One region of the Enterococcus sp. AZ170 genome, then DNA from elsewhere that is predicted to be linked to it. Evidence: predicted binding sites of a transcription regulator. Region 1 holds the regulator's gene; the other holds the start of a gene.
The links. Region 1 encodes HrcA, which represses chaperone genes, less so after heat shock. Its sites were predicted from a motif close to TTAGCACTCNNNNNNNNNGAGTGCTAA; they were not measured.
Positions count from the first base shown of each region.

Region 2: groES (co-chaperone GroES) is a predicted target of HrcA. The motif match lies at 3,186-3,212, and genes of this name have one in related genera.

Region 1 covers NZ_CP172947.1:1,413,967-1,419,024, forward strand. Annotated here, with positions in the region: gene ribF (riboflavin biosynthesis protein RibF) at 1-94, shown strand, start outside; partial or broken gene IGJ55_RS06805 (magnesium-translocating P-type ATPase) at 341-821, shown strand; gene hemW (radical SAM family heme chaperone HemW) at 1,073-2,233, shown strand; gene hrcA (heat-inducible transcriptional repressor HrcA) at 2,426-3,469, shown strand; gene grpE (nucleotide exchange factor GrpE) at 3,532-4,074, shown strand; gene dnaK (molecular chaperone DnaK) at 4,149-5,058, shown strand, end outside.
Region 2 covers NZ_CP172947.1:2,296,494-2,301,551, reverse strand. Annotated here, with positions in the region: gene IGJ55_RS11180 (ABC-F family ATP-binding cassette domain-containing protein) at 1-1,141, opposite strand, end outside; gene IGJ55_RS11175 (redox-sensing transcriptional repressor Rex) at 1,358-2,023, shown strand; gene IGJ55_RS11170 (CPBP family intramembrane glutamic endopeptidase) at 2,078-2,758, opposite strand; gene IGJ55_RS11165 (hypothetical protein) at 2,817-2,999, opposite strand; gene groES (co-chaperone GroES) at 3,246-3,530, shown strand; gene groL (chaperonin GroEL) at 3,592-5,058, shown strand, end outside.

The DNA of each region.
Region 1 (5,058 bases):
TTATTTACGCGATCAGGTTAAATTTGATGGAGCAGAAAGTTTGATTGTACAGCTGAAACAAGATGAACAAGATGCAGCAAATTATTTTTTATAAGCTTTTAGAGACTGGTTTAATATTTACCAGTTTTAAATAAAAAGACTAAATAGTCAGCCGATTTTCAAGGCTAACTATTTAGTCTTTTAGTTTACATTAGTGATAATGAGCTGAACAATGTAGAATTTGTTTCTTTTTGTTTTGTTCGTTGACAAGAGATGTTAGTTAGTGATGATAGAATTTTCTGTAAATGAGAAGACATATACGTATTTTAGGAATAAATAGACATGACTCGAAGTGGGAGGCTTTACAAAAGTAACCCCTGATCAAAAAACAAAAATCGTTAAAGCGTTGAAAAGAATGAACAAACAGTTGGCTTTATGGGAGACGGAATCAATGATGCTGGAGCGATGAAAGTGTCAGATGTTATTGTATTACAAAAAGACTTGATGGTTTTAAAAAAGGTATTATATCAGGTCGACGAGTCTTCAGCAATACAATGAAATATATCAAAATAACCGCAAGTTCTAATTTTGGTAATGTGTTTTTTGTTATTCCAGCAAGTATCTTTTTACCGTTTCTACCAGTAGCACCAATCCAATCACTCTTTTTAAATTTGGTTCATAATACGTCAGACATGTGTGGTCCGTGGGATATTGCGGGTGCTAAGTATGTAGAAAAAACTAAAAAATGGGAAGCTAAATCGATGGGTTCATTCATGAGATGGTTTGGCCGGACAAGTTCGATTTTTGAAATCGTAACGTATTTATTTTTAGTCAGATTGGTCAAAAAAATCTATATGAAAAAATATCGAAAATTGTTATAGAAAAAATAATGTTTATTTGCAAAATAGTATAACGAATGAATGGCATTTTGAGCTCTTTAAAGAATTAAATTGCCATTTTGTTTGTCTCTAATGGGTAATGAGTGATTATTGACTCAATTTAAACTATTTTATGGCTGAATATGTTAAGATAAGAGGCGTCTTCTATAGAATAGTCTATAAATTAGAGGACTTGTAAATTGGAGGAATAAAAATTGAAAAACAAAAATACAAAGATTTCAGCTTATATACATATCCCGTTTTGTGAACATATCTGTTTCTACTGCGATTTTAATAAAGTTTTTCTGGAAGGTCAACCAGTTGATGAATATATCCAAAGCCTTTTGAAAGAGATTCGTCTGACCAAAGAGCAATATCCCAGCAAAACGACCGAAACGATTTACATAGGAGGCGGTACGCCAACTTCTTTATCAGCTAAACAGTTAGATGTATTATTAAAAGGTGTTCGTGAATTACTGCCGATCGACCCAGCAAATGAATTTACTATAGAAGCTAATCCAGGTGATCTAACCCAAGAAAAGCTACAAGTGATGAAAGAATATGGGGTAAATCGGTTATCCATGGGGGTTCAAACTTTTGATAATCAGCTGTTGAAAAAAATTGGACGCAAACATACTGCAGAAGATGTCTATGAGACTATGAAATTTTTAGAAAAAGAAGATTTTTTAAATGTGAGTATCGATTTGATCTATGCCTTACCTGGTCAAACGCTAGAAGGTTTTCAAGATACCTTGAAGCGGGCAATCGAACTTGACTTACCACACTATTCACTTTACTCTTTGATTTTGGAAAATAAAACAATGTTTATGAATTGGGTTCGCCAAGGTCGCCTACAGTTGCCAGATCAAGATGTGGAAGCCCAAATGTTTGAAGAAACAATCATTGCAATGGAAAAGGCCGGACGTCATCAATATGAAGTAAGCAATTTTGCTTTGAAAGGCCAGGAAAGTCAGCATAATTTAGTTTATTGGAATAATGATCACTACTATGGTTTTGGCGCAGGAGCAAGCGGCTACTTAGGTCATACTCGTTATCGAAATCATGGACCGATTCAGCATTATTTAAAACCATTAAAAGCAAACCAGCTACCCACTGTTGAAACAGAAATCCTGACATTGAATAATCAAATGGAAGAAGAGCTGTTCTTGGGTTTGCGAAAAATGAATGGTGTGTCAAAGAGAAAATTCGAAGAAAAATTTGGACGAGCGTTAAATCAAGTCTACAAAAAGACGATTCCTGACTTGGTTCAAAAAGGTTTGTTGCTGGAAAGTGACGGACATATAAAATTGACTGAACAAGGGCTTTTCATAGGGAATGACGTATTTGAAGCATTTCTTATTGATAAAGAAGAATAAGCTTAAGCTGTATGTTTAAGAACGAAACTAAGCATTAGTCTGCTTTAGTTTCGTTCTTTTTACGGTTTTTAGCACTCGTATACAAAGAGTGCTAAAAAATGTGTTTTTCTCTTGACAATTCTAACAGAACTTGCTATATTAATAATTGTATTAGCACTTGAATAACATGAGTGCTAATGAAGGGTGGTAACTATGATAACAGATAGACAAAAGAATATTTTGCGACTTATCATCCAAGAATACACGAATACAGGGACACCTGTAGGATCAAAGAAGTTGATGGAAGAAGGAATCAAGTCAAGTTCTGCAACGATCCGCAATGACATGAAAGCCTTGGAAGAACATGGGTTGCTATTAAAAACACATTCTTCTTCAGGTAGAATACCTTCAATGGATGGTTATCGCTACTATGTGGATCATCTACTAAGTCCGACAGAAGTTGAGCATGATGAATTAGAAACGATTCGTCATTCTTTTGGAAGAGAGTTTCATGAGATCAATGATATCATTGAGCAATCTGCTGAAATTCTTTCTAATTTGACTAGTTATACCGCTTTTTCTTTAGGACCAGAAGTGAAAGAACGAAAGCTAACAGGTTTTCGAATTGTTCCGCTGAATGAGCGGCAAATCATTGCGGTGATTGTCACAGATAAAGGCAATGTTGAAAGCCAAGTATTTGCAATTCCAGCATCAGTCTCCAGTCAAGATTTGGAAAAAATGACGCAAATTATCAATGATAAGCTTGTTGGTCAGCCTTTACTGACCGTATATCATCGTTTGCGAACGGAAATCCCGATGATTTTACATCGTTATTTTCAAACACCAGACGGCATGATGCGTTTATTCGATGCAATGTTAGGTCATGCATTTGAAGAAAAAGTATTTGTTAGCGGACGCATGAACGTGCTAGATTTTGGTTTAAAAGAAGACATCAATCAATTAAAGTCAGTTTACTCATTTATGAAAAATACAGATGCGCTTACACATTTGTTAACGACTGAAGATCAAGAGGATTCAGCGATTGCTATTCGAATCGGATCGGAAATCGGAAATGATTTACTGGATAACATGAGTATGATCACGGCGACATATGAAGTATCTGGACACGGTAAAGGAACGATTGCTCTATTAGGTCCAACAAGTATGCCATATTCAAAAATGTTTAGTTTAGTGGATGTATTCCGCGATGAGCTAGCTTCAAAACTTGGTGCTTATTATCGTTTCCTTGATGAATAGCCATAAGTTGAAAATATAGAATTCTAATTAATTCTACGAAATTGAGAAGGGAAGTTGCCAGAGTGAGTAATAAAGAAGAAACGAATGAGGAATTACAGGAAGAACACATGGAAGCAATCGATGATTCCGGTGTTTCAGAGGTAGAAGCCGAAATGACAGAGTTAGAGAATGCCAAAGCAGAATTTTCTGAAATGGAAGATAAATTCTTAAGAGCGCGTGCCGAAATTGCTAATATGAGCAATCGTTTCAAAAATGAGCGTGAACTTTTAGTTCGCTATCGTTCACAAGATTTAGGTAAAAAATTATTACCTTCACTTGATAATTTAGAACGTGCGATGGCAATCGAAGTTGATGATGAACAAGGTGCAAGCCTGAAAAAAGGCATCTCGATGGTTTTAGAAAGTGTACAGGCTGCTTTGAAAGAAGAAGGCATCGAAGAAATTCCAACGATGGGTGAAGTTTTCGATCCTAATTTACATCAGGCAGTTCAAACGATTCCAGCGAGTGATGAAACACCAGCTGATACAATCGTTGAAGTCTTACAAAAAGGCTACAAATTACATGACCGCGTTTTACGAGCAAGCATGGTAATTGTTGCGCAGTAAACAACAAGATAAAATGCTTGTATTATATAAATTGAAAAATCAAAAATTAAAATGAAGATAGGAGATCATTAATTATGAGTAAAATTATTGGTATTGACTTAGGAACAACAAACTCAGCAGTTGCAGTATTAGAAGGCGGAGAAGCAAAAATCATTGCAAATCCAGAAGGAAATCGTACGACACCTTCAGTCGTATCATTCAAAAATGGTGAAATCCAAGTTGGTGAAGTCGCAAAACGTCAAGCCGTGACAAATCCACATACAATTGCCTCAATCAAACGTCATATGGGCGAAGCTGGCTATAAGGTAGAAGCTGATGGCAAATCTTATACACCGCAAGAAATTTCTGCAATGATCTTGCAATATTTAAAAGGGTTCGCAGAAGATTATCTTGGTGAAAAAGTGGATAAAGCCGTTATCACAGTTCCAGCTTACTTCAACGATGCACAACGTCAAGCAACAAAAGACGCTGGTAAAATCGCTGGTCTAGAAGTAGAACGTATCGTAAACGAACCAACAGCTGCTGCATTAGCATATGGTTTAGACAAAACAGATAAAGACGAAAAAGTATTAGTATTTGACCTTGGTGGTGGTACATTTGACGTATCGATCCTTGAATTAGGGGATGGCGTATTCGACGTATTATCAACTGCCGGAGATAATGAATTAGGTGGAGATGACTTTGACAACAAAATCATCGACTATATGGTAGCGGAATTCAAAAAAGAAAACGGTGTTGACTTATCTAAAGATAAAATGGCTGTTCAACGTTTGAAAGATGCTGCTGAAAAAGCGAAAAAAGATTTATCAGGTGTAACATCAACACAAATCAGCTTACCATTTATCACAGCAGGAGATGCTGGTCCATTGCACTTAGAAATGAACTTAACTCGTGCGAAATTCGATGAATTAACAAGTGATTTAGTAGAACGTACAAAAACTCCAGTACGCCAAGCGTTGAAAGATGCTGGTTTGAACCCATCTG
Region 2 (5,058 bases), 880 kb from region 1:
TGAAAGGAATCGTTCCGATAATCGATTTTAATAGCGTTGATTTACCAATTCCGTTAGGACCAACTAAAGCAATCGCTTCTTGGCGACGAATATCTAAAGAGACAGGTTCTGATAAAATATGAGCGTCATATCCAATTGCCGCATCTTCCACTTGTAAAACAACATTTCCAGACGCTTTTTCAATGGCGAATAGGAAATTAGCTGATTTTTCATCACCTTGGGGCCGATCTAAACGTTCTATTTTTTCTAAAGTTTTTCTTCGGCTTTGAGCTCGCTTAGTTGTTGATGCTCTGACTAAATTGCGGGCAACAAAATCTTCAAGTTTGTTGATTTCTGTTTGTTGCTTTTCATAAGCTTTCCACTCGCTAGTCAATTGTTCGGCTTTTAATTCTAAATATTTTGAATAATTTCCTTTATAATAACGCATTTTATGACGGCTGATTTCATATACTTCACTAACCACTTTATCTAAAAAGTATCGATCATGAGAGACGATCAAAAGCGCACCAGAATAACTCGGTAAGTAATTTTCTAACCAAGAAAGAGTATCAATATCTAAATGGTTGGTCGGTTCATCGAGAATCAAGATATCTGGTTTTTGTAATAGCATACGAGCTAAAGCTAAACGCGTTTTTTGACCACCCGATAAGGTACTGATCTGTTTTGAATAGAACTCTTCCTTAAAGCCAAAACCATGTAGGACAGAACGAATTTCATTTTCATAGCCGTAACCATTTTTTTCTGAAAAGTCATGTTGTAGTCGATCATATTCTTTCATTACGGCCTCATAATTTACAGCATCAGGCAGCAGTTCACTAATGATCAATTCTAGTTCACGCATTCGTTTTTCCATTGTGATTACATCAACAAAAGCTTCAAGCATTTCATCCCAAACCGTTTTATCAGAATCAAGTCCAGTATCTTGTGCAAGATAGCCTAAGCTAGCTGTTTTATTTTTTGCAATCGTACCGGCATCTGGTGCATCGATACCAGCGATTATTTTTAGTAGGGTAGATTTACCAGCGCCATTGCGGCCGACTAAAGCGATCCGACTATTGGTGCTAATCTCCATTTGTATGTTTTCAAACAAAGTGTCTGCGCCAAAATAGCGGGCGATTTGGTTTGCTTGGAGTAAAATCATGGGACATCCTCATTTCTATTTCAATGCCTTTAGTGTAGCATAAATCGATCGAAAATAGCACATATACAAATGATGGGGAGTGAAATTTATCTGGACAATTAAAGAAAGTTTGAAAAATTGTTCTTTTCTTGAGCTGTAAGATTGCTTTTTAACTAGAACAACTGCTATTATGAGAGATGGATATTTGTCTATATTTAGAGTATTGGAGGTACGATTGTGAAAGACCAAATTATTCCAAAAGCAACGGCTAGACGCCTTCCCCTATATTATCGTTATTTGAGAATCCTGCATGATGCAGGAAAAAATAAAGTGTCATCTACAGAGCTCAGTGATGCAGTGCAAGTAGATAGTGCAACGATTCGACGAGATTTTTCTTATTTCGGAGAATTAGGCAAACGTGGTTATGGTTATGATGTAGAGAATTTAATGAATTTCTTTGCAAAAACTTTGAATGATGATGAGCTAACCAATGTAGCTTTGATTGGTGTAGGGAACTTAGGAAGTGCCTTATTAAAGTATAAATTCCATCAAAGTAATAGTATTCGTGTGAGCTGCGCATTTGATGTCAATGATGATATTGTTGGCAGAATCGTAGATGGAATTCCAGTATATCCAATGACGGATATGATGGAGCAGATTCGTGTACAACAAATCGAAGTAGCTATTTTGACTTTACCAGCTAGAAAAGCCCAAGAAGTTGTAAGTCAGTTAGCAGATGCTGGTGTAAAAGGTATTTTAAACTTTACGGCTGCTAGATTAGTTGCTCCAACAGATGTTTTGATTCAAAACGTTGACTTAACAAACGAATTACAAACGTTGATTTACTTCTTGCATCATGACAATGAATTGGCGGATGCTGAAATCGAAGACGAAAAAGAATAATACAAACCCCTTATGTTTGCACATTGTTTAAAAGATGCAAGCATAGGGGGTTTTTTATTTTGGTAGTTCAATATTTGCATAATGAAGCACAAGTTGAGCAATTACTACGAGCGTGTTCATGCCGCAGTGGGCAATGATCGAAGTCCAGATTTTACCAGTCATTTTATACAATAGAGCAAAAAAGAACCCCATGAAAAAATAGACAAAAAAATGACCATCTTGATGGATAATTGAAAATAAAGAAGAACTAATGATCGCAGCAAACCAAAAGCCGGTGTAAGACTCTGTTAACCCAATCAGTGAACGGCGAAAAACAAATTCTTCCATAATCGGTCCACCAATCGTTGTAGCCAATATAAAGAGTGGATTAGCTAAAATTACGGCAATAATATTTTGGGTGTTTTGTGAACTAGGCTGAGCTCCCGTGATTGCTGTTTCAATACTAAAAACAATTGCTTGAATGATCATCGCTATAAATATCCCACTAAAACCAAGTAACATAGTGAAGACAGGTGAAGTTAGTTTGGCTTTCTCTTCCACTATAGTGACAGCTGTCTTTCTATTTTTAAAATACAACCAAATCATCAAAATTGCACCGAGAATATAAGTGAAGGTTGTGCCAGCAATCACGATATCTGCTGAAAATGGTTGAAATAAGTAAGGGGAAAAGAATACGAGTCCGTATAAAAGAATCGTGATCAGACTAATTTTTTTTAGCGATAAATTAGTAGACATAAAATTAAAAACTCCTTTCATCATTTGTAGCCTAAAAAAATATACCATAATGGAACTTTTATTTCTTATGATTGTTGCGATAGCCTAGCAATAGGAAGATAAATACGAAAAAGAAGGCTGCTTCCCATAAAGTAGTGGTCCAATCAAAACGCCTAGTGACACCAAAAAAGAAGTTACCAACATTGGCAATGATCAAATAAAGACCAGTAGCAATCAAAGCTCCTGTGATTCGTTGTTTCATTTCAATCGCCTCGCTTTCTATTCTTATTTTACCATGAAATGAATGAGAACAAAGAATTATAATGAGTTTGTAAAAAAATAGTTTGTAGAAATGATTTGAGATTGGTGGAAAAGAAAGAATTATTTTTAAAAGTTAGTCAAAAGACTTGCAAAATGAAAGTGAAATGAGTATTATAAATAGTGTGAGTTAGCACTCGATAACTAAGAGTGCTAAAAAAGATAAATATTTTTTATGGAGGGATTTATTGTGTTAAAACCATTAAGCGATCGCGTCGTTATTGAAGTCGCGAAAGAAGAAGAAAAAACAGTAGGTGGTATCGTCTTAGCATCAGCAGCTCAAGAAAAGCCCCAAACAGGAAACGTTATCGCAGTAGGTGAAGGCCGTGTACTAGAAAACGGTACAAAAGTTCCTGCCGATGTAAAAGTAGGCGACACAGTGATGTTTGAAAAATATTCTGGTACAGAAGTAAAATATGAAGGTAATGACTATTTGATCGTTTCAGGTAAAGACATCATTGCAATCGTTGAATAAACTGTTTAACGCATAAAAAAACATTTAAATAAAAAAATAAAACTTTTGAGGTGAAGGAATTATGGCAAAAGAAATCAAATTTGCAGAAGATGCACGTGCAGCGATGCTTCGTGGAGTAGATATTTTAGCGGATACAGTAAAAGTAACATTAGGTCCTAAAGGCCGTAACGTTGTTTTAGAAAAATCTTTTGGTTCACCACTAATTACAAATGACGGTGTAACAATTGCTAAAGAAATCGAATTAGAAGATCATTTTGAAAATATGGGTGCTAAATTGGTTTCAGAAGTTGCATCTAAAACAAATGATATCGCAGGAGATGGAACAACAACAGCTACGGTATTAACGCAAGCAATCGTTCGTGAAGGATTAAAGAACGTAACTGCGGGTGCTAATCCATTAGGTATCCGTCGAGGCATCGAATTGGCAACAAAAACAGCTGTTGAAGAATTACACAATATCTCAACAGTCGTAGATTCGAAAGAAGCAATCGCACAAGTTGCAGCTGTTTCATCTGGTGATGAGCGCGTTGGTCAATTAATTGCGGATGCAATGGAAAAAGTAGGCAACGACGGTGTCATCACGATCGAAGAATCTAAAGGAATCGAAACAGAATTAGATGTCGTTGAAGGTATGCAATTTGACCGTGGCTACTTATCACAATACATGGTAACGGATAACGATAAAATGGAAGCTGTTCTAGAAAATCCATATATCTTGATCACAGATAAAAAAATCTCTAATATACAAGATATTTTACCGTTATTGGAACAAATTTTACAACAAAGTCGTCCATTATTGATCATCGCTGATGACGTTGACGGTGAAGCTTTACCTACGTTAGTGTTAAATAAAATTCGTGGAACATTTAACGTTGTTGCAGTGAAAGCTCCTGGTTTTGGCGATCGTCGTAAAGCGATGCTTGAAGATATTGCAATTCTAACAGGCGGAACTGTGATTACAGATGATTTAGGTTTAGAATTAAAAGATACAACGATTGAAAATCTTGGAAATGCAAGCAAAGTGGTTGTTGATAAAGACAATACGACAATTGTAGAAGGTTCAGGTGAAAAAGCTGGAATCGATGCACGTATTCAATTAATTAAAAATCAAATCGCTGAAACAACATCTGATTTTGATCGTGAAAAATTACAAGAACGTTTAGCTAAATTAGCTGGCGGTGTGGCAGTGGTTAAAGTCGGTGCTGCGACAGAAACTGAATTAAAAGAATTAAAATTACGTATCGAAGATGCATTGAATGCAACTCGTGCCGCAGTAGAAGAAGGAATGGTTTCTGGTGGTGGTACTGCTCTAGTCAACGTAATCGGCAAAGTTGCTGCATTAGAAGCTGAAGGTGATGTAGCAACAGGTGTGAAAATTGTTATCCGTGCCTTAGAAGAACCAATCCGTCAAATTGCAGAAAATGCTGGCTACGAAGGTTCAGTAATTGTCGATAAATTAAAAAATATTGATTTAGGAATTGGCTTCAATGCTGCGAACGGTGAATGGGTAAACATGGTTGAAGCAGGA